2 linked regions of the Bremerella sp. P1 genome follow. The protein of the gene in region 1 interacts with the protein of each later gene in a pairwise test. Links are inferred from orthologs where the notes say so. Each region holds a gene or a part of one and is shown in the gene's direction. Other genes may lie near its edges.

Region 1 (12,568 bases):
TCGCTTCCAAGCCCGTAGAAAATGGCTCGAAAGATGTCGTCAGTTTCGTCGCCGAGTTCGGGATCCCACTTTAAGCTTAGGTGCGTGACATCGTCGTGAATGCCGATGGTGAACTTGCGTTTGGGCTCTTGTCGATCCAACTCGTCGAAGATGGCTTTTGCCATCGCTGGAGTAAACTCTTTAGAGGACAAGCCATACCGCCCCCCAATCACTACCGGCAAAGCGGAACTGTGCCATGCCTCACAGAGGCTGGTAACGACGTCTTGATAGAGCGGTTCGCCTGCTGATCCCGGCTCTTTGGTCCGGTCGAGCACAGCGATCCGCCGCGTCGTCATCGGAAGTGCCTTTACGAACGACTCGGCATCCCATGGGCGAAACAGTCGGACTTTTAGGACTCCATTCTTACTGCCGGTAGCTACTTCGTCGGCGACGACTTCTTCGACGGCTCCGCACCCTGATCCCATTAGGACGATAACCGAGTGTGCATCCTTTGCGCCGACATATTCGAACGGCTGGTATCTGCGACCGGTGTAAGTGGCAAATTCATCCATGGTTTGTTGGACGATGGATGGGGTTGCCGTGTAGAACGGATTGATTGCCTCGCGTGCCTGAAAGAAGACATCGGGATTTTGGGCTGTCCCACGTAGAACAGGTCTTTCAGGGTCAAGCGACCGACGGCGATGTTCCGCAACTAGTCGGTCGTCGATCATTTCTCGAATCGTTTCCGTTGGGATGGACTCGATCTTGTTGATCTCATGAGATGTCCGGAAACCATCAAAGAAATGGACAAAGGGAATGCGACTCTTTAGGGTGGCTGCCTGGGCAATAAGCGCGAAGTCGTGAACCTCCTGGACAGAGCTGGCACATAGCATTGCCCATCCTGTCCCGCGGACTGCCATCACATCGCTGTGGTCGCCGAAGATGGAGAGTGCATGGGTTGCAACGGTGCGAGAAGCTACGTGAAACACCGCCGGTGTTAATTCCCCCGCGATCTTGTACATGTTCGGGATCATCAACAACAAGCCCTGCGACGCGGTAAACGTCGTTGCCAGGGCTCCAGCCTGTAGGGCGCCGTGGACACTTCCTGCCGCTCCTCCTTCACTCTGCATTTCGATGACACGCGGAATAGCATCAAAAATGTTCTTCCGCTGACTCCCCGTCCAGGCATCAGCCAATTCTCCCATGGGCGACGCGGGTGTAATCGGATAGATGGCGACTACTTCGTTCGTAAGATAGGCAACCTCAGCCGCTGCATGATTACCATCCCACGTAACGTACTTGGTCAGACGTTTATTCTCGGTAATCATGGCTGAGCCTTTCTTAGGACTTGAATGAATCAAAACTAAGACGAAATGCCCTCCGGACGTAACTTGGAGGTGGACTGTTAAACGTTTGCGAGATCCTTTTCGAGTTTCAAAATGTCGAGCGTTGTCTTAAGAACTGCATCGGGATTGAGGGATATGCTATCGATCCCCTGTTCGACTAGAAATTGGGCGAATTCAGGATAGTCACTGGGAGCCTGGCCACAGATGCCGATCTTTCGTCCGGCTTGTTTTGCGGCCTGAATCGCACTAGCGATTGCACGAGTGACTGCCGCATTGCGTTCGTCAAATACGTGAGCGACGATCTCGGATTCGCGGTCGACACCCAGGGTGAGCTGCGTCAGGTCATTTGACCCGATAGAGAATCCATCGAAAATCTCAGCAAATTCTGCTGCGCACCAGACGTTACTGGGCAGTTCGCACATGACGTAGACTTCCAGTCCATTCTCACCACGCGTGAGCCCATACTGCTTCATCACCTCGAACACATTTCGCCCCTCTTTAACGGTGCGACAGAAGGGAATCATCAATTTGACGTTCGTGAACCCCATCTCTTCGCGGACCTTACGCATCGCGATGCATTCCAGGCCAAACGCTTCTCGGTAACGTGGGTCGTAATAGCGAGATGCCCCGCGGAATCCGATCATGGGGTTTTCCTCATGTGGTTCGAAAGGCGCACCTCCGAGCAGATTGGCATATTCGTTTGTTTTGAAATCACTCATCCGGACGATCACATCGTTCGGGTAAAATGCGGCGGCGATTTGTCCCACACCCGCAGCCAGCGTATCTACGAAGAACTGTGGCTTGTCCTCGTAGCCGGCGGTGAACTTAGCGATCTGTTGTTTGGCCTCCGGATCTTCGAGCTCATCGAACTGAAGCAAGGCCTGTGGATGGATCTGAATCGAGTTATTGATGATGAACTCCATGCGAGCCAATCCAACACCGTCGTTAGGGATCTGAGCCAACCGAAACGCTTCGTCGGGATTAGCGACGTTCATCATGATATGGGTCCTGGGACGAGCCAAATCGCCAAGATCAACGCGTTGCACTTCAAAGTCGAGCTGGCCGTCGTATACGTACCCGGCATCTCCTTCGGCACAACTAACCGTTACCGACTTGCCGTTGGTAAGGATCTCGGTTGCATCGGCGGCCCCTACGATGGCCGGCAAGCCGAGTTCCCGGCTCACGATCGCTGCGTGGCAGGTTCGACCCCCGCGATTAGTGACGATAGCCGCTGCCTTTTTCATGATGGGTTCCCAATCGGGATCTGTCTTGTCGGTCACCAAGACTTCACCCTCTTGGAATAGTTCCAGCTGCTGGGCATCCTTGATGACGCGGACAGGACCTGCGGCGATTCGCTCGCCGACACTTCGTCCTGTAACCAGTCGCTTTCCCTTTTCTTTCAGGCGGAAGGTCTCTAGGATCTTCCCAGTTCGCTGAGATTGGACGGTTTCAGGGCGAGCCTGCACGATGAACAACTCGCCAGTGATTCCATCTTTGGCCCATTCCATATCCATAGGCGTTGGGCGGCCGCGCTTCTTGCTGTAGTGATCTTCGATGACAGCCGCCCAACGAGCCAATTGCAGAATCTCGTCCTCGTTGAGAGCAAATCGTGCTCGGTCGTCTGGAGGAACGGGAATATTTCGGGTCATACGACTTCCACCGATGTCGTAGACGAGTTTGAACTCTTTGGTCCCCAGGTGTTTTTTGAGGATTGGTCGAAAGCCTCGTTTAAGTGTCGGCTTGAAGACATAGTATTCATCCGGACTGATCGACCCCTGAACTACGTTTTCTCCCAAACCGTAGGCGGCGTTGATCAGAACGGCATCCTTAAATCCTGTCTCGGTATCAATGGAAAACATGACACCTGAGGTCGCGAGATCAGATCGGACCATTTGTTGTACGCCGATGGAAAGCGCGATCTTAGTATGATCAAATCCCTTATCAGCCCGATACGAAATGGCCCGGTCGGTAAACAGGGAGGCAAAGCAGCGTCGGCATGAGTCGAGAAGTTGTCCATGCCCGCGCACGTTTAAATAGGTTTCTTGCTGACCGGCAAAGCTGGCGTCAGGTAAATCCTCGGCGGTAGCACTCGAGCGTACGGCTACATCCGGTGCGTGCGATCGACACAGATTGTCATAGGCATCACAAATCTCCTTTTCCAATCTTTCAGGGAAAGAAGCGGACTGAATCGCGTGACGAATGCGACTTCCGCAATCGCGTAGGTTCTCGATATCGCTCGTGTCGAGATCACGCAGAACCTCTTTAAGCTTCCGATCGAGACCCGCCGCGTGAAGGAAAAGACGATAGGCGTCCGCGGTGATTGCGAATCCGTTAGGGACCGCAATACCTTCCGATTGAAGTTCCCCGTACATTTCCCCAAGTGAGGCATTCTTGCCGCCAACGATCGGAATGTCGTCGATGCCTATCTCGTTAAACCACAGGGTGAACTCAGTTTTGGTGGAAATGGACATGATGGGAGCTCGACTTATTCAAGGTGTTTACCAGTACTTTTCAATATGAATATTGCCCGGCAGCCGTGGCTGATCGAGCCGGAATCCTTGTTGCTCAAGGATCTCTACCATTCCGACAGGTTTGGGATAAATGCGTGGGACCTGCTGAAGCGACTTGGGTACTCCAATCATGGCAGGGTTGCCACATAGGTAGACATGACTTGTCTCAGGAGTCGGTTGCGACTGCTGGGTAACAATCGATTCCCAATTTCGAAACACATCTTGGACGTAACTCTTCCCGATGTAGTCGGAACGATGGGGAGAGATATTCTCCGGTTCGCGTGTTGTTAAGGGAACGTAGCGATAGTTGGGGAACCGCCGCTCCAATTCCTGATGCTGCTGTAAGTAGCCTAGATCTTTTCGTTGGCGTACACAGACCAAACTAGTGATTGGGCCTTGGTGCCCTTGCGATAGGAGTTCGGCAATCATCACGTTATGAGGAGCCTCGCCAGTTCCCGTCGCAACGAAAACCAAGTGGTCTTCTGTGCCGTGGGGACGCAATGTGTAGTTGCCGCGAGGGTGTTTGCCTATCCACAGACGATCTCCAACTTTCAAGTGAAACAATCGTGGCGTCAGCGAAGGTGGATGTGGCCGGGAATGAGATACGAGCGTAATGTAAAACTCTAAGTAAGGGAGGTCACTTGCTCGAACGAGTTGCCCCGCCTTGTTGAGGACGGGGCAGCTGATCGAATAAGCTCGCTGGATCATATGTCCGCGCTCTTCGGGCTCGGCGTTCTCGAGGCTATCGCCGGTTTCCCAGGTTCCCAGTCCCAAACCAATATATTGCCCTGGCAAGAAAGAAAGTGGGGCTGCGTCTGGCACGATTCGCAAGACTCTCAGGCTCTCGTGAAGGGGAACGATCTCAGTAACGTGGGCGTTATAGAGACTCTCCCGAACCATATCAGTCTTTTCGTTCGATTTCATAGGCGTTGTCATGGCAGCGTCCTACTATCAGCTCGGTTGAGAGAAAGTCTGTTAGAAAGACGAAGCAAAGCGAGGGCCATTTCGGCGCGATTTCTGCATTGGTTTCTATCGCCCGGAAAAGACCGGCAAAAAGTCACTAAATACAGCTCCTGGAAACTGCAAAAGGTCGACTTTGCACGGTGTCGAAACCGCACAGGTGTGCTATATCGCTCACCGGTTACTTTCCTCCAATGTCGGAGAGCGTGATTTTCCTTGACGCAAGGAATCGCACTGCTTTAAGGTCGATGTAGCTAGCTGAATCGCGATCTAGTGGAATTATGAGTGCTCGTATGCAAATTCTTTCCGTCGGTAGTTCTCACAGTGATGACCAGGTCGGTTGGCTAGTTGCCGATTTGTTGCGCGAGAGGGGCTTCGAGCAGATTCATATCGTTCACAACGTTGACGAGTTATTGTGGTACCTAACGCCCGATTCCCCTTCGATCATTGTGGATGCATGCCAAAGCGGTTCACCGGTGGGAACGCAGTTCCGTTTTGAATGGCCAGATCCCGCTATCGATTTACAAATTGGCAGAACGTCGCATGGAATCAATATTCCTTACGCTTTGCGACTCGCGGAAGTGTTAGGGAAACTGCCTAGAGAGGTCATCGTATTTGCGATCGAGATCCGATCCTCGTATTCCACGGAACCTATGGCGGTGGAAGTGATCACCGCCGCTCACGGGCTGGCAGATCGCATCGAATTGGAAATAGCTGCGCAGGGAGGAAGCAATCGATGCATGAACGATCTTTAGTGAATGCTTTGCTGAGCCAGATAAGCGGAATTGCAAGTTCTTATCCAACGTCGCGTGTGTCGGGCATTCGCATCAGTATTGGCCGGTTTTCAGGTGTCGAGCCGGACCTTTTTCGAATGGCGCTAGAGGAGATGCTGCCTGAGTCCCCTTATCGAGGTGCTGAGATCGACATGAAGGTAGTCGAAATTGAAGCTCTGTGCTCCCAATGCGAACATCAATTTCCGGTAACGGCGTTTTGCTTCACTTGCCCACTTTGCGGCTGTCAGCGCACGAGTATTGTCCAGGGCGAAGAACTTGTGCTGGATAGCCTCGTGCTTCAGGAGGAATCGTCATGTCCAACGTCGAACTAAGAGAAGCGATTCGAGGTGTCGATTGTTTTCAAGGAATTCATGAGGATGACTTGGAGCAAGTCGCTAAGATGGGACACGCAATGGATGTTGCGGCAAACGAAACTGTGTTTCGAGAAGGGGATCCGGCAGTCAGTTCCTATGTGGTTGTCTCGGGAACCCTTTCGCTGGAAGTCTGTGCTCCGGGAGTCGGCTGCCGACGCATCTCGACTATCCGCGACCAGGAGTTCCTAGGGTGGTCGCCGGTACTGGATAATTTCCACCTGACCGTTACCGCACGTACAGTGACCGCTACCCAATTGATTGAGTTTCCCAAGGACGAGTTGCTCGCGCTGTGCGATCGCAGCCCGCATTTTGGCTATGTGTTTATGCGTGGTGTTGCCCAAACTCTCGCGAGACGTCTCAGTGCAGCGCGAATGCAGTTGCTGGACTTGTTCGGGGACGAAGCCGAAACGAACACAGCCGACGGATAATGTGATTCATGGACCCCATGCAGCAGGACAACTCGTTGCCTACGCAGCCCGGCATGCTCGTGCGAATCGCTAAGGAGCAACTCGAGGCGATTATCCATGCGTTTCGTGTTCGAGGTTACCGAGCGATTCTCCCAAAAGTCGCAGGTGGAGCGGTAATCTACGAAGACGCTGAGGATATCACCCAATTGCCAATCGGTGTGCTAGACGAGCAAGAGGGAGGTACGTATCGCCTAAAGCGCAGTTCTCGGGACGGGTACTTCGACTATGTAGTTGGTCCTCATTCGGTAAAGCGATATCTGTTTCCCCCGACGGAAACGGTGCTACGTTCAGATCGTGTCGGGGGAACTTGGCGGTTTGAAGCTCCCGAACCAGAAAGCGAGCCCACCGTGATTGTGGGGGTTCGATCTTGTGACCTACACGCTATCGCGATTCAGGACCAAGTGTTCCTCGAAGGCCCCTACGTCGATCAGGGCTACAAAGCTCGCCGTGAAAACCTAGCCTTGGTGGCGGTCAACTGTCGCCGGGCAGCCGCTACCTGCTTTTGTCACTCAATGGGATCCGGTCCGGCCGTGACGAGGGGCTTCGATCTGGCGTTGACGGAAATGGACGAGTCTTTTGTTGTAGAAATCGGCACAGACCTGGGTAGCGAAATCATGGCTGCGTGTCAGTGGTCAGGCTTGACGGAGAGTGAAGCGAAAGCTGTTCGGGAAATTCCTGCCCAGTTACGTAAGAAGATGGAAGAAGGCGGGCGAGGCTATGGAGACGAAGAAGATCCGCACGTTGGCAGTCCCGACCGCAAACTCGATACGGAAGGGATTCGCGATCTACTGGTCAATAATTTAGAGCATCGCGAGTGGGAGAGTGTCGCTCAGCGATGTCTTTCTTGCGCGAATTGTACACTCGTTTGCCCGACCTGTTTTTGTTCATCAATTGAAGACGTAACGGATCTGACCGGCGAACATGTTGAGCGAGAGCGTACGTGGGGATCCTGCTTCACAGCCGAACATTCCTACATGAACTCCGGATCTGTAAGAAACTCAATCCGCTCGAGATATCGACAGTGGTTGGTACACAAGCTGGCTACATGGATCGATCAATTCGATACCTCTGGCTGCGTCGGGTGTGGTCGCTGTATTACGTGGTGCCCTGTCGGAATTGATCTCACTGAGGAAGTCGCCGCGATTCGGGGGGATCAGTGATGAGCACCGAACCTCAGCCGCTACGAGTTGCGAATTGCTGGCAGCCACAATCGATGTGCATTCAGGAGATCGTTGCCGAAATCCCGAATGTCTGGACACTTCATTTGACATCGAAAGGGAGAGATACGCGTTTGTTCCAGCCAGGACAGTTCAACATGCTATACGTTCCTGGTTTTGGCGAAGCGGCTATTTCAATCAGCTCAGGCACGGATGAATTTCCTCGCCTCGGGCACACGTTTCGGGTTGTCGGTGATGTGACCGGTGCCCTCTCAACTCTTAAGGAAGGTGACCAGATCGGCGTTCGTGGCCCTTTTGGAAATCCTTGGCCGTTAGAAGAGTTACAGGGCAAGCATGTCATTATGGTGGCCGGAGGAATCGGCTTGGCGCCACTAAGACCATTGATCGTGCATTTGCTTGAGCATCGTTCCGACTACAAATCATTGAAATTGATTTATGGTGCTAAATTGCCGAATGAGCTGCTCTTTCGGAGAGAGTTCGCCAAGTGGAAGGAAGGAGGTCTAGACCTGGAGGAGACTGTCGACCGAGGAACACTGCAGTGGTCAGGACACATCGGCGTAGTTACCGAAGTCATGCGGCCATTTAGCGGTGATCTTGAACAAACCAGGCTCTTGGCATGTGGACCGGAAATCATGATGCGGTTCGTCGCACGCGAGGCGATGTCGATGAGGATTTCTCCTGCTCATATCTTTCTGTCCCTAGAACGCAACATGAAATGCGCGATGGGGATGTGTGGGGTCTGTCAGTTCGGCCCTGAGTTTGTATGCAAAGACGGGCCAGTGTTCTCCTACGAACGAATCAACTTGTTCTTGCGTTTGGAGGATCTGTGATGACCGACAAGAAGAAGCTGGCGGTATTCAAGTTTGCCTCCTGTGATGGATGTCAGTTGACACTTCTGGACTGCGAAGACGAATTGCTGGCGGTCGCCGAAGCGATCGAGATTGCCCATTTTCTGGAAGCAAGATCACGAAGTTTGGAGGGACCTTACGATATCGGACTGGTCGAAGGGTCCATCACGACACCAGAGGATGTTCAGCGAATTCAAGAGGTCCGCAAAGCATGCAAATTCCTGGTTACTATCGGAGCGTGCGCCACGGCCGGTGGTATCCAGGCTCTCCGAAATTGGGCCGACGTGGATGAGTACGTCCAACACGTCTACGCTCACCCAGAGTATATTTCCACACTAAAGACGAGCACGCCCATATCGGATCACGTCGCGGTCGACTTCGAACTGCGAGGCTGTCCAATCAGTAAATATCAGTTGGTCGAATTACTGTCGGCTCTCGTTCGGGGTAAGAAACCGCAGACACCCACTCACAGTGTGTGTGTCGAGTGTAAGAAACGGGGGACGGTGTGCGTTGCCGTGGCGCAAGGGATTGCCTGCCTGGGGCCACTCACGCAGGCAGGCTGCGGAGATACTCATGAAAACCGTGGTGCGATTTGTCCGGCCTGTAATCGTGAATGCTTTGGCTGTTTCGGTCCACAAGACCAAGTCAACGGAAGTAGTCTCACAGACGCGTATCAGCAGGCGGGGAATGCGCGACTACCCTTGGTTCAATTGACACGGAACTTCAATGGCTACGCTCCCGGATTCCGGGAGACAAGTGAGTCCTTGGAAAAGCAGGATGACTCTACATGAGCACCGAAGAAGAGCCGCATCCGAACGACCGCCGAACGATTGAAGTGAAGGCCATCTCACGTGTAGAAGGAGAAGGACGCCTTCACCTGCGTGTTCAAGGCGATGTTGTGGAACATGTGGAGCTGAATATATACGAGCCTCCAAGATTCTTCGAAAGCTTCTTGCGAGGCCGCCAGGTGCACGAAGTGCCTGATATCACCGCACGTATCTGTGGCATATGCCCGGTTGCTTACCAGATGAGTTCCTGCCATGCGCTGGAAAAGGCGTTGGGGATTTCCATCTCGCCGGAGATACGCCTATTGAGGCGGCTTTTGTACTGTGGGGAATGGATTGAAAGTCACGTTCTTCATATGTTCCTTCTACATGCACCTGACTTCTTGGGATACGAGAGTGGTATCTCGATGGCGGTGGACCACAAAGAGCAGGTTGAACGTGGATTAGAGCTGAAGAAAATTGGTAATCAGCTGCTTGAGACGCTTGGTGGCCGAGCGATTCACCCTGTCAATGTTACCGTGGGTGGATTCTACCGTGCGCCGAGTGTGCGAGAATTGAAGCTGCTACTTCCTCGACTGGAATGGGGATTAAAGACCGCTCTGGAAACCGTGGAATGGGTCAGCAAGTTTGACTTTCCGGACTTTGATTTGGACTACGACCTGGTCTCGTTGCATCATGAGGAAGAGTATCCTTTGAATGAGGGTCAGGTTGCTTCCTCGTCGGGCCTAAAGATTCCAGTGGAGGAGTATGAGACTTACTTTTATGAGCGGCACATAGAACATAGCACGGCGCTTTATAGCGTGAAGGGACCGGATGATCGCTTCTATCTAACAGGTCCGCTGGCGCGACTGAATAATTGCATAGAGATGCTTTCACCTATTTGCCGGAAAGCATTCGACCAAACCGGCTTGATTTTGCCACTGAGGAATAATTTTCAGAGTATCGTGGCCAGGTCGCTGGAAGTTGCCTATGCCTTCGATGAGGCGATCCGAATTGTGAAGGCTTATCAGGCCGAGGTGAGTCCTTCGCGTACTCCTTTTCAGCTTCGGCCTGGAGAAGGTTGCCATGCCACAGAAGCCCCACGTGGGTTGCTCTATCATCGTTACCGCATCGGCGAAGACCATCTGATCGCCGAAGCGAAAATTGTCCCACCAACTTCCCAGAACCAAGGACAGATCGAAACGGACCTACGCGAGTTTCTTCCGCGGATCGTTGACCTGAAAGATGCAGAGATTGCCCAGCGATCTGAACATCTAATCCGCAATTATGATCCCTGTATCAGCTGCGCAACCCACTTTTTGCAGCTTAGCATCGACCGCAAGACGGATTCCCAACCCCATATTGGATAAGGATGAACACCATGTCGACCGAGACGATTTCCGTAAAGCAGGACATTCGGACACTTCGCCAAGCGGCGGCAGCAGCGTTTAAGAAACGGATGCAGGAGCAAGGGACGTGTGTCATCCGCCTTCTATCATCGCCCGGTTCGGGGAAAACAACACTTCTGGAGGAAACCGCAAAGCGTTTACGAGAACATCACAGCGTGGGAATCCTAGTGGGGGATATCGCCACGAATCGTGATGCGGAGCGACTGGCACCTTTGGTGACGACGGCACAAATCACTACCGGTGGCGCCTGTCATTTGGAGTTGCCGCTCGTAGAAAAGATCTTGCCGCAATTGGGTAATCAATCCTTTGAGTTCCTATTCGTCGAAGATGTTGGAAATCTGGTGTGTCCTGCTTCGCACGATCTGGGAGAACATCTTCGGGTGCTTGTGTTGAGCACGACCGAAGGAGACGACAAGCCCGGCAAATACCCAAAGGCATTCCGCACCAGTCAGGCCGTTGTGATTAACAAGACTGACTTGCTTCCTTACGTTCCTTTCTCCGTCGATCGAGCAATGGCCGATGCTCGGGATGTCAGAGGCGATTTAGAGTTCTTTCCGATGTCGGCACTATCGGGAGAAGGGATCGAAGCGTGGTGTGAATATCTAATTGCCCTCCGCGACAAGACGATGGCGGAGGCGACCGGTCCTGTTTCGGACATGGACTAATGTCAAATGCCTAATGCCACCAATCAGACAGAGAACGAAATGTCCTCAGCAATTGCTGAGGGTATTGTTCTTAGCGGTCGCCTTCAGGGGATGGGCGTTCGACCGGCGATTTTTCGATTGGCGACTCAGTTGGGTTTGGTAGGGCACGTACGCAATACGGCGCAAGGTGTTGAGATTCATATTGAGGGATCTCCAAATCAGACGGAGGCATTTAGGCGGCAGTTGCGTGGCTTCCTTCCAGCCGAGGCACAGATCCTTAGCGAGCAGTCCCGCGAAGTTCCACCGATCGGTCGCGCTCGATTCGAGATAGTCCGAGAGAACACGCAAGATTCAATTGTCACAACGGTACCGCTCGATACGGCGGTTTGCCGTGAATGCCTCGATGAGATCTATCAACCGGGAAATCGACGGTTTCTATATCCGTTTAATAGTTGTGCTCGATGCGGTCCACGCTATACCATCATCCGCCAAATGCCGTTTGAGCGCAACGATACAGCGATGGTCGACTTCCCTTGGTGTGAAGATTGTTATGCCGAGTATCGCTCTGCCGACGATCGCCGATTTCATGCCCAAACCATTTCCTGTCCAAAGTGCGGTCCACGTCTGTGGGGCATCTCGGCAGGGAACCGGCGATTTGACGACCAAGAGGAAGTCCTCGACCAGGCTTCCCAGGCAATTCTTCGCGGGCTAATCATCGCACTAAAAGGGCTAGGAGGCTATCAACTTCTGGTCGATGCCACCAACCCAGACGCTGTGGAGAGACTCCGACAGAGGAAGGGTCGGATAAGCAAGCCGTTTGCCGTAATGATGCGAACGGTATCGGAGGTAGACCAGGTTGCCAAGTTGGATAGCGTTGAGCGTCAGGTTTTATTCTCGGCAACCAATCCGATCGTTTTGCTCGATCTGAATCAGGAAACGATCATCGCTCCGGGTGTCCATCCAGGCTTGAACACTGTCGGCATCATGTTGCCCACCACACCGCTACACGACTTACTGCTAAAGCGTGTCGGGCGTCCGTTGGTCTGTACAAGCGGGAATCGCGAAGGGGAGCCGTTGGCCTTCGAAGTGGAAAACGCGGAAGCGATGTTGTCCGGGATTTGCGATCTCTGGTTACATCACAACCGTTCGATTGCCCGTCCTGTCGATGACAGTGTGGTCCGGATCGTCGCCGGGAATCGCGCTGCGCTGAGGTTGGCCCGCGGTATGGCTCCTCTTCGATTAGACTTGGACACAAACGAAACACAAATGGCCCTGGGCGGACAAATGAAATCTTCAGTGGCATGGAGTCACGATGG
Region 2 (9,921 bases), 1.8 Mb from region 1 along the record:
GTCGCCGAAGGCAACTCCGAAACGCAGATCGGGGAATAGTTACTCTTTTTTGCCGTTTAATGACCGGAAATTTTGCCTTGTGAGAGGCTTTCGCGTATTTCGTTCGCGGAAACTCTTGATGGGTGGTGTAGAATGAAGGTACAGTGAATTGCAAATCGGGCATCGATCGCCCGATTTGTACTTAGGCAAGTTGCTATCACGCGAAATGAGCTTGTCTTCCCGCCTGAACTTTCACTCCTTCCCTAGAACCGGACGTTCTTATGATCTCGCTGCGACTCACGAGCATCTCGCGGAAGATGCTTTTCGGTGCCGCGTTGGCTCTCTTGGTGCTGGCTCCCCAGGTAACCTGGGCAGAAGAGTCTTCGGAAATCGACTTCAATCGAGACATCCGACCTTTGCTCTCCGATCGCTGCTATGCGTGCCACGGACCGGACGAAAACCATCGCGAAGGCGGTATCCGGTTCGACGTCGCGGAAAGTGTTCTCGGCGAAGCTGACTCCGGCGAAACGGCCATTGTGCCTGGCAAGCCGGATGAAAGTGAAATGATCGCGCGGATCCTCAGCGATGACGAGTCGCTGAAGATGCCTCCGCCAGATTCCAATAAGAGCCTGAACGCCGACGAGATCGCCAAGCTCAAGCAGTGGGTCGCCGAAGGGGCCAAGTTCCAAGGGCATTGGTCCTTCGAGGTTCCTCAGAAAACCGATCCACCCCAGGTCGATATTCCCAATTGGAACCAGCGCGAGATCGATCAATTCCTGGGTGCCCGGCTGAAGAAGGAAGGCCTCACACCGAGTGAGCCGGCAGACAAGCTGACGTTGATTCGCCGCGTCACCTTCACGCTGACGGGTCTTCCACCAAAGCCGGAAGAAGTCGACGCGTTTCTGAAGGACGAATCGTCGGACGCCTATGAGAAGGTTGTCGATCGCTTGCTGGCGTCGCCGCAGTACGGCGAGCACATGGCTCGTTATTGGCTAGACGCGGCCCGCTATGCCGACACGCACGGTTTGCACTTGGACAACTACCGCGAGATGTGGATGTATCGCGACTGGGTCATCCAGGCACTTAACGACAACAAGCCGTACGACGTTTTTCTTACCGAACAATTGGCCGGTGACTTATTGCCCAATCCCTCGTGGGAACAACAGGTCGCCTCCGGCTTCAATCGCTGTAACGTGACAACCAACGAAGGTGGTTCGATCACGGCTGAAGTGAAAATGCGAAACGTGAACGATCGCGTGGTCACCACCGGGACCGTCTTCATGGGACTCACCATGGAGTGTACGCGGTGTCACGATCACAAGTACGATCCGCTGAAGCAAAAAGACTTCTACTCGATGTATGGCTTCTTCAACAGCATTGACGGAAGCCCAATGGACGGGAACCGCAAGGACCACGCGCCCACGGTGTACTCGAAGGAAGCGACCGAAGAACTCGCTCAACTCGACCAGCAGATCGCCCAGAAGCGCGAAGAAATCAAAACAACGCTGGCCAAGGTCGAATACCAGGACCCAGGTCCCGGTGTCGATAATCCGGAGATCCAACCGGAAGAAGTCGTTTGGATCGAAGATGGCATCCCCGGTAAAGCTACCGTTAGTGGTGACTACAACTGGGTGGCTAAGCCAGAGCCGGTCTTTAGCGGCGAGAAAGCCGCCAAGCGAACGGTCACCGGAAATGATCAGGCCTACTTCAACGGATCGGATCAGCCGTTCACGGTTTACAAAGGAGACGTGCTGTTTGGCTACGTCTATCTCGACCCCAAGAATCCGCCCAAGGAAGTGATGTTCCAGTGGAACAACGGTGGCTGGGATCAACGAGCGTTCTGGGGCGAAGACCTGATCCCCTACGGCGTCACGGGCAAAACGAAGCATCGTATCGGCGACCTTCCCGAAACGGGCAAGTGGGTTCGCCTGGAAGTGCCGGTCGAAAAGGTCGGCCTGAAGGAAGGGGACAAAGTCAACGGTTGGGCCTTCACCCAGTGGGACGGCACCGTCTACTGGGACAAAGCCGGCTATGTCACCAAGCATGGCAAGCAGCCGCAGTTCAAGTCGCTGCAGGCCTGGACCGAGTTTGCCGCCAAGACGCCTGCTTCGCTCAGTCCGGAGAACAAGAAGGTCACCGAGATCCTGAAGAAGGAAGCCGACAAACGGAACGAAGGCGAACTGAAAGAGCTTCGCAGCTACTTCCTTGAATACGTTTGCCAGGACACGCAAGAGACCTTCAACAAGCTGCGTGCCGACCTGAAAACGATGACCGACCGGCAGGCCAACCTCAAGAAGTCTGCCCCGACGACGCTGGTCTACAAGGAAGCCGCCAAGCCGGTTCCCGCTCATATCTTGATTCGAGGCGAATACGACCAAGTTGGTGAAGAAGTGCCCCGCGAGGTGCCTGCCTTCCTGCCACCGATGACTGAAGAAATGCCCAAAGATCGACTCGGGTTGGCCATGTGGTTGTTGGATCCAAGTCACCCGCTGACAGCACGCGTGGCCGTGAATCGATACTGGCAGCATGTCTTCGGCGTGGGCCTGGTAAAGACCTCCGAGGACTTTGGTTCCCAAGGAAGTGTTCCCAGCCATCCACAGCTGTTGGACAACCTGGCCATCGAGTTCCGTGAGGGGGGATGGGATATCAAGCAGTTGATGAAACGGTTGGTGATGACGTCTGCGTATCGTCAGTCGTCGACCCTGACGCCAGATCTGCTGAAGAAGGATCCCGAAAACCGTTTGCTGGCTCGCGGGCCACGTTATCGCTTGGATGCGGAAGCACTTCGCGATCAAGCGTTGGCGTTCAGTGGTCTTCTGGTCGAAAAGGTCGGCGGTCCTTCGGTTAAGCCACCACAGCCTGATGGGCTTTGGAAGGCGGTCGGTTATTCCGGCAGTAATACCGTGCAGTTCAAAGCGGACCAAGGACCCGAAAAGGTTCACCGTCGTACGCTGTACACGTTCATCAAACGCACGGCACTCGCTCCGCAGATGAGCACCTTCGACGCGCCTAATCGCGAGTCGTGTACCGTGCGTCGTGAACGAACCAACACACCGCTGCAGGCCCTGCTGTTGATGAACGATCCGCAGTATGTCGAAGCGGCGGTCGCGATGGCCCAGCGTGTGATGGATGAAGGGGGATCGGACCCGGTTGCCAAAGTCAACTTCCTGATCTCGCTTTGTGTGCTGAACCCGGACAACGAAGTTCAGAAGAAAGAACTCGAATCGTTGTATTTCGATAGTCTCACCTACTTCCAGAAGAATCCGGAAGCCGCCGGCAAGTTGGTCGGCAAAGATGAGACGCCTGCCGAATTAGCGGCCTGGGCGATTGTCTGCAACACGCTGCTCAATCTCGACGAAGTCGTCATCCAACGCTAATTCCTACCACCGCATAGAACGCATCAAGGACCAATACGATGGATCCTCGCAACGACTATATTCAAGCGATCACCCGCCGGCACTTCTTTCAGAAGGGAGCCCTCGGGCTGGGTGCCGCGGCACTGGCCTCGATGACCGATCTGCCTGCCCAGGCGGCTAAGCTACCCAGTTCCGGAATTGGTGGTCTACCAAACTTGCCGCACTTCGCCCCCAAGGCGAAGCGGGCCATCTATTTGTTCATGGCCGGTGCTCCGTGCCAGATGGACTTGTTCGACTACAAGCCGCAGATGAACGAGTGGTACGACAAGGACCTGCCAGAATCGGTGCGACAAGGTCAACGTTTGACGACGATGACCTCCGGTCAGAAGCGTTTCCCGATCGCTCCCTCGAAGTTCAAGTTTTCGCCTTACGGTGAAAACGGAACGATGATCAGCGAACTGCTGCCGTACCACGGGAAGATGGTCGATGACATCTCGATCGTCAAATCGCTCCATACTGAGGCGATCAATCACGATCCGGCGATCACCTACATCTGCACCGGGAATCAGCTTCCCGGTCGGCCGAGCTTGGGCTCGTGGTTGAGCTACGGCCTCGGTTCGATGAACGAAAACCTGCCGACCTTCGTCGTAATGACGCCAAACTGGAGCGGTCGTCAGCAAGCCCAGGCACTTTACAACCGCCTGTGGGGAGCTGGCTTCCTGCCTTCCAAGCATTCGGCCGTCACCCTGCGAAAGTCGGGCGACCCGATCCTGTTCCTGTCGAATCCCGACGGCATCGATAGCTCGCTTCGCCGCAGGATGCTCGATAGTGTTTCCAAGATCAATCAAGAGACCTACCGCCTTTCGGGCGATCCGGAAACGCAATCGCGGATCTCGCAGTACGAGATGGCGTTCCGCATGCAGTCTTCGGTGCCGGACTTGGTCGATTTGAAGCAGGAAACGCAAGCCACGCTCGATATGTACGGCCCCGATGTCACCAAGCCAGGGACATTCGCTGCCAGTTGTTTGCTGGCTCGCCGCATGGTCGAGCGTGACGTTCGCTTCGTGCAGATCTTCCATCGTGGTTGGGATCAGCATGGCAACGTCGCTAAAGATCTCCCGGCTCAGGCCAAAGACGTTGATCAAGCCGCATGGGCGTTGATTCAAGACTTGAAGATGCGCGGCCTGCTGGACGACACGCTGGTCGTCTGGGGTGGCGAATTCGGTCGTACGATCTACAGCCAAGGCGGCCTGTCGAAGGAGAACTACGGCCGCGATCACCATCCGCGTTGCTTTACCGTCTGGATGGCTGGCGGCGGTGTGAAGCCGGGCGTCGTGCATGGCGAAACGGATGACTTCAGCTACAACATCGTGAAAGATCCGGTTCATATTGCGGACTTGAACGCGACGATCCTGCACTGCTTGGGGATTGATCATCGCAAGCTGTCAATTCCATTCCAAGGTCTCGACGTCCGTCTCACCGGGGTCGAAGAGCGACACCCGGTCAAAGAGTTGCTACTGTAGCCTGGATCGAAAGTTGCTTTCGATCTAAGCCGCCGACGATTTTCCTTTTGGGCCATTCGCTCGCCGAGAAGAGGAGAGCCACGGTTTGCCACGGGGGCAAGCGAATGTCCAATTGTTTGCCACGGTTCGCCGGCGGCTGGGGCAGGCAAGGGGGCGATACCACCCGCCGAGCTATTTGGCCCGGCTGATGTACATCGGAATCTTCAGCTCAGGCTGCGAAGATTCAATCATCTCTTTGGCACGATCTCGTGCATTGACCAGCTTGCTTCCCTCTTGGGGAGCCGTGATCTGGCGGAACTGCGTAGCCAGTTGTTCGACCGCTGGCTGCATCAGGACGATCTCGGCCAACTGCGATCGCAGGTCGCTCGAGCTACCCAGGACTGCCACCATCGTCTTGTTCAGGCCCGTCACCAGGTCGACATTTTCCACCAAGGCTGGCACACAATCGTCGAGGCGAACAACCTGATCTTCGATGTGATCAATCTTGTGCAGGTTCTCTTGAGCCTGAGCGATCTTCTCTTCCTGCGAGTTCAGGAAGTTAACCAACCAAGCCAGTTCGTCCATGTTCTTGTTGGCCGAAGTGGTCTGCTTTCGCACGTCCTTGATTCGCGTGTTCAGGCGAATTGCTTCGTACGATAGCTCGGTGGCGGCGTCCAGCGTGTCGGCCAGCTTCTGCACCTGCAGATCCATCGACTTTTGCTCGTCCAAGATCGACTGGACATGCGACAGAACCAGGCTCGACTCTTCGGTGCCGATTGCCAACTGCTGCATGCGATTCTGGTTGTGAGCCAGCGAATCGATCGCACGATCGGTCGCGTCGGTCTGGGCGGCCAGATCGCAGATGGCGTTCTGCAACTTCCAGTGCGAATCGACCGTTGCGGTCAGTTCTGGCATTAGGCATTGCTGGTTGATCAGCTGCTGCTGAACCAGTTCCATCGCGGCCAGCGAGTCCTTGGCCACGTAGATGTCGGCACCGTTTCGGCCGAGACGAGCAGCCAGCGATTCCAGCTCGTCGACACGCTTTTGAGCGGCGGTCAGCTTCAAGTTGGCTTTGTCCAGGTCCGACTGAAGCGTGCTGAGCTTGGCGGCGGTTGCGTCGACCGTGTTGAGCTTAGCCGACAGGCGAGCGATTTCGTCGTGCAGGCGATCCGACCGTTGGATGGTCTGACCTGCCTTGTAGAGTCGGCTGCTCTGATCTTCGAGACGTGCCAGAAGCGAGTTGGTTCGCTGGGTGGCATCGTTGAACCCGGTCAGTTGGTTGAGCGGGTGATGAGTCGCTTTGACTTCTTTTTCAACTTTGGCAAGCTGCTTGACCAAGTCTTGCTGCAGCCAGAACTGGGTGACGGCAACACCCACTGCGATTCCTAAAACGAGACAGAAACCGCCGATGATGCCTGGGTTCCGCGCGGCCCAGCCATAATCCGTTTCATCCGCATAATGATCATTAATCGGCATATGAATCTCCTCCGTGTTTGATTGGCAACGTCCGTGCTCCTCGTGAGCACTTATGTTATCGAAACACACACCGTCTTCGGAAAAGTCATCCATAAGCGATTCCCAAAGGTTTACTAGCACGCGGTAGCCATCACCCAAATAACCCACACAGCCCGAACGTTGTGTTAAGAGTGATTCACACTCTTTACCTAGAACGTAAACCTGACTGTTTCTAGCGGGTGGAAGCGTCGCAATCCGCTTTGAATGAACATGCGCCAAGCTTTAACTGATCACTTTTTGATCACACGCGGCGTAGCATCTCGAGTCGCAGGGTTGTCGCTAATCGATGAATAAGTCTTGAGTAATAGATATGCAAGTTCTGCTAACGTCTTGCGGCGGAAAGAGTTTACGACTCAACCAGAATCACGCTTCGCCCGTCTGGATCTTTCACAATCGCTTGAATTCCCCAGTCAAACTCCTTGGGCTGCTGCACGATGGTCGCTTCTAAAGCGGTAAGCTGCGCGATGGTTTTCTTGATGTCGGAGACATCCAGGCCAACGCTTGTCGAGGCGTCGACCTGCTCAGGCGACTTGGCCGGATAAATCTCCATCACAAAACCATTGATTTCGCTCGCCCAATGAAGAGGCCCTTTACCGTGTTGCTCTTGCGTAAAGTGCAATCCCAACGATTGATAGAACCGCACCGTCGTTTCCGGGGCACTCGAACGCACGACGATCAAGTTCAGTCGGACCTGATTGGTGGAAAGACTCGGCATTGCCTCTAGCACTTCACTCAAGAGTGCCGGCGAAACATCATGCGGGCCGGTCTTGGTGAGCTTGAGTATCGAGGTTTCTAGCGAGAGCCCTTTGATCTGTGCGATCGCGGCCGCGGCGATGATCGGGGAACGGCTCATCCCGGCGCTGCACGCAATGACCGTCGGCCGGTTCGCCTCGATCAGCCTGGCGACCGTATCGATACATGCTCGGAGCATCTGATGCGAATTGCCGGTTCCATCGAGTAGCGGAAAGCGGCAGTAGAGGATATCCCGTGGAAACGAAATGGGAGGCTCTTCGATAGCCAGGTCGATTATCGCCGTCACGCCGGGGGCTAAGGTGGATCGGATATCACGTGCTTGAAGGGCGTTGGCGATCCACAGCGTGCCGGGAATGATTTCACGCATATCAGCCTGATACCTTTCTTAACGGTTTCATCCGTACACTTGCCGGAATGATACAAACCAAGCCATGTCGACGAAGAATCAGTTCTTCTGGTACTCAACCAAAGTGACGTCTAACGAGGTGGCAAGACTCTGCAGTTCATCTTCCATGATTGATAACGCTTTGTCTTGGCGAAAACCGCCGGAACCGCTTCCGAGGATTGGAAAAGCGATCGATTGAAACTGTTTTTCTTTGGCAATTCGAATCGCGTTTTGTACGCTCTGGCGAATCGAAAACTCCGAAGCCCGCCACAGCATGTTGATGCCGGCGACATGGATAATACCGCGAAAGGGCAGCTTGCCTGCGGTCGTAAAAACAGCATGTCCTAAGGGAATGGGACCAAACGTTGCCAATTCACGAAAAGGCGCGTAACCCGCTTTGCTTTTGATCGCTCCCGAAACTCCTTGTGGCAGTAGTAGCCACCACGGAATGATATTGCGATTCCAGGCATTTACGATGACATCCACCTCCTGCTGCAAAAGATCGCCTTGTACAATCTGGGTCGGCATTATGGTTAATCTCGCAAGGAAGTGGCCTAATTCTTTTCTACATAACTAGTTAGTTTCCCCCAAGCCGAGATTGAGCCCGATCCGCTGGGACAGTATGCTGAAACTATCGCCCCATAAGATACGTTAAGCCCAATGGGCATTGCCTGGGATGAATCGATGAAAGTTGCCAAGAATACGGTCGTTTCCATTACCTACACCTTGAAGGATTCCGAAGGGAATCTGCTCGATTCGACCGACGCGTCGGATCCGCTCGCCTATCTGCATGGCGTAGGGAACCTCATTCCTGGAATGGAAAAGGCTCTCGACGACCGCGACTCCGGCGAGACGTTTCAGGTCGTGATTCCACCGGAAGAAGGTTACGGCAAGTTCGACGAAGATCTGATCTGGGAACTGGAAAAGGCTCAGTTCGCTGAACTGGGCGATGTGGAAGAGGGAACGCAGTTCGTTCTTGAAACCGAAGACGATCAGGTTCTCGTGACCGTTGTTGATATTAAAGAGGATGTGGTCATCGTCGACGGCAACCACGAGTTGGCCGACGAAACGCTCCACTTCGATATCACCATCGTCGAAGTTCGCGATGCCACGCCGGAAGAGCTAGAGCACGGTCACGCGCACGGCCCCGGCAGTGCACACGATCATGACCATGGTTAATGGTGCCTTGTTGCCAGGCCGACCGCTTAGCGGTAACCTCCTGAGATTGCCATTCATGCCGGCAATCTTACATAGGCCGGAACCAAGTTAAAGCACACCATCACGAATCATGGGCTATCGAACTCTACGAGCCTGCGTCGACGATCTACGTCGCTCAGGCCATTTGCTGGTTGTCGAAGACGTTGTCGACGCGAACCTGGAAGTCGCCGAGATTCAGCGCCGCGTCTATGCCAACAACGGTCCGGCCGTTCTGTTTGCCAACGTCAAAGACTGCCGCTTCCCGATGGTGGGTAATCTGTTCGGATCGCTCGAGCGGGCTCGCTTCATCTTCCGCGATACGCTGGAAACGGTGAAACGCCTGATCGAACTCAAGATCGATCCGAACCAGTTGCTGAAGTCTCCCTTCCGCTATGCCTACGCTCCGCTGGGTGCCATTTCGATGCTGCCCAAGAAGGTGCGTAGTGGCCCCATCTTTCAAAACGAAATCAAGCTGACCGACTTGCCGAAGCTGGTCTCGTGGCCTGACGATGGGGGCCCGTACGTCACGCTGCCCCAAGTTTTCACCGAAGACCAACGCACCGGCGGGCTGAATCACTCGAACCTGGGCATGTACCGCGTGCAGATCGCTGGCAACGAGTACGATCCGGTCGAGGAAGTCGGCCTGCATTATCAGATTCATCGAGGCATTGGCGTGCACCATGCCGCGGCGATCGCCAAAGGAGAGCCGCTGCGGGTAAACATCTTCGTCGGGGGCAACCCCGCCATGACGCTGGCCGCCGTGATGCCGCTGCCTGAGGGACTTTCGGAACTCGGCTTTGCCGGGGCACTAGCCGGTCACCGTATCCCTATGGCAACCTCGCGCACGAAACTGCCCATCTACGCCGAAGCCGACTTTTGCATTAGCGGGACCATTCATGCCGGTGAAGAGAAGCCGGAAGGACCGTTCGGCGATCACCTTGGCTACTACAGCTTGAAGCACCTCTTTCCGACCATGCGGGTAGAAAAGGTCTACCACCGCGACGGAGCCATCTGGCCGTTTACGGTCGTCGGTCGGCCACCTCAGGAAGACACCACCTTCGGCGAACTGATTCATGAAATCACCGGCCCGGTCATTCCCACCGTGCTGCCTGGCGTGAAGGAAGTGCACGCGGTCGATGCTTCCGGTGTCCACCCGCTTCTGCTGGCGATCGGCAGCGAACGCTACGTCCCGTACGAAGAACGTCGTCGCCCCAAAGAGTTGATGACCCAGGCC

The links.
Region 2: the proteins of hypB (region 1) and PSR63_RS18195 interact in binary tests that used the Escherichia coli proteins (3 or more experiments, as listed by UniProt). The link is inferred for Bremerella sp. P1 from one-to-one orthologs.

Annotation. Positions count from the first base shown.
Region 1 is NZ_CP118164.1:6,154,869-6,167,436, forward strand. The notes cover bases 9,628-12,426. They hold hypB (hydrogenase nickel incorporation protein HypB), read left to right. Parts: upstream 9,628-10,580; coding sequence 10,581-11,273; downstream 11,274-12,426. Other genes in these bases: PSR63_RS24985 (Ni/Fe hydrogenase subunit alpha), read left to right, coding at 9,628-10,569; hypF (carbamoyltransferase HypF), read left to right, coding at 11,313-12,426. Outside these bases: nifJ (pyruvate:ferredoxin (flavodoxin) oxidoreductase), read right to left, coding at 1-1,307; ppsA (phosphoenolpyruvate synthase), read right to left, coding at 1,385-3,796; PSR63_RS24955 (ferredoxin--NADP reductase), read right to left, coding at 3,824-4,771; PSR63_RS24960 (hydrogenase maturation protease), read left to right, coding at 5,089-5,550; PSR63_RS28305 (hydrogenase maturation nickel metallochaperone HypA/HybF), read left to right, coding at 5,532-5,900; PSR63_RS24965 (Crp/Fnr family transcriptional regulator), read left to right, coding at 5,882-6,370; PSR63_RS24970 (4Fe-4S dicluster domain-containing protein), read left to right, coding at 6,379-7,569; PSR63_RS24975 (FAD/NAD(P)-binding protein), read left to right, coding at 7,725-8,417; PSR63_RS24980 (oxidoreductase), read left to right, coding at 8,417-9,226; more of PSR63_RS24985, read left to right, coding at 9,223-9,627; more of hypF, read left to right, coding at 12,427-12,568. UniProt on the Escherichia coli protein: Involved in the maturation of [NiFe] hydrogenases. Required for nickel insertion into the metal center of the hydrogenase. Exhibits a low intrinsic GTPase activity, which is essential for nickel insertion.
Region 2 is NZ_CP118164.1:4,321,435-4,331,355, forward strand. What follows is about bases 6,961-9,921. They hold PSR63_RS18195 (FKBP-type peptidyl-prolyl cis-trans isomerase), read left to right. Parts: upstream 6,961-8,174; coding sequence 8,175-8,669; downstream 8,670-9,921. Other genes in these bases: PSR63_RS18185 (VOC family protein), read right to left, coding at 6,961-7,472; PSR63_RS18190 (macro domain-containing protein), read right to left, coding at 7,551-8,018; PSR63_RS18200 (UbiD family decarboxylase), read left to right, coding at 8,779-9,921. In the rest of the region: PSR63_RS18165 (C25 family cysteine peptidase), read left to right, coding at 1-39; PSR63_RS18170 (PSD1 and planctomycete cytochrome C domain-containing protein), read left to right, coding at 261-3,356; PSR63_RS18175 (DUF1501 domain-containing protein), read left to right, coding at 3,395-4,858; PSR63_RS18180 (hypothetical protein), read right to left, coding at 5,030-6,313; more of PSR63_RS18185, read right to left, coding at 6,699-6,960. UniProt on the Escherichia coli protein: Folding helper with both chaperone and peptidyl-prolyl cis-trans isomerase (PPIase) activities. Chaperone activity prevents aggregation of unfolded or partially folded proteins and promotes their correct folding.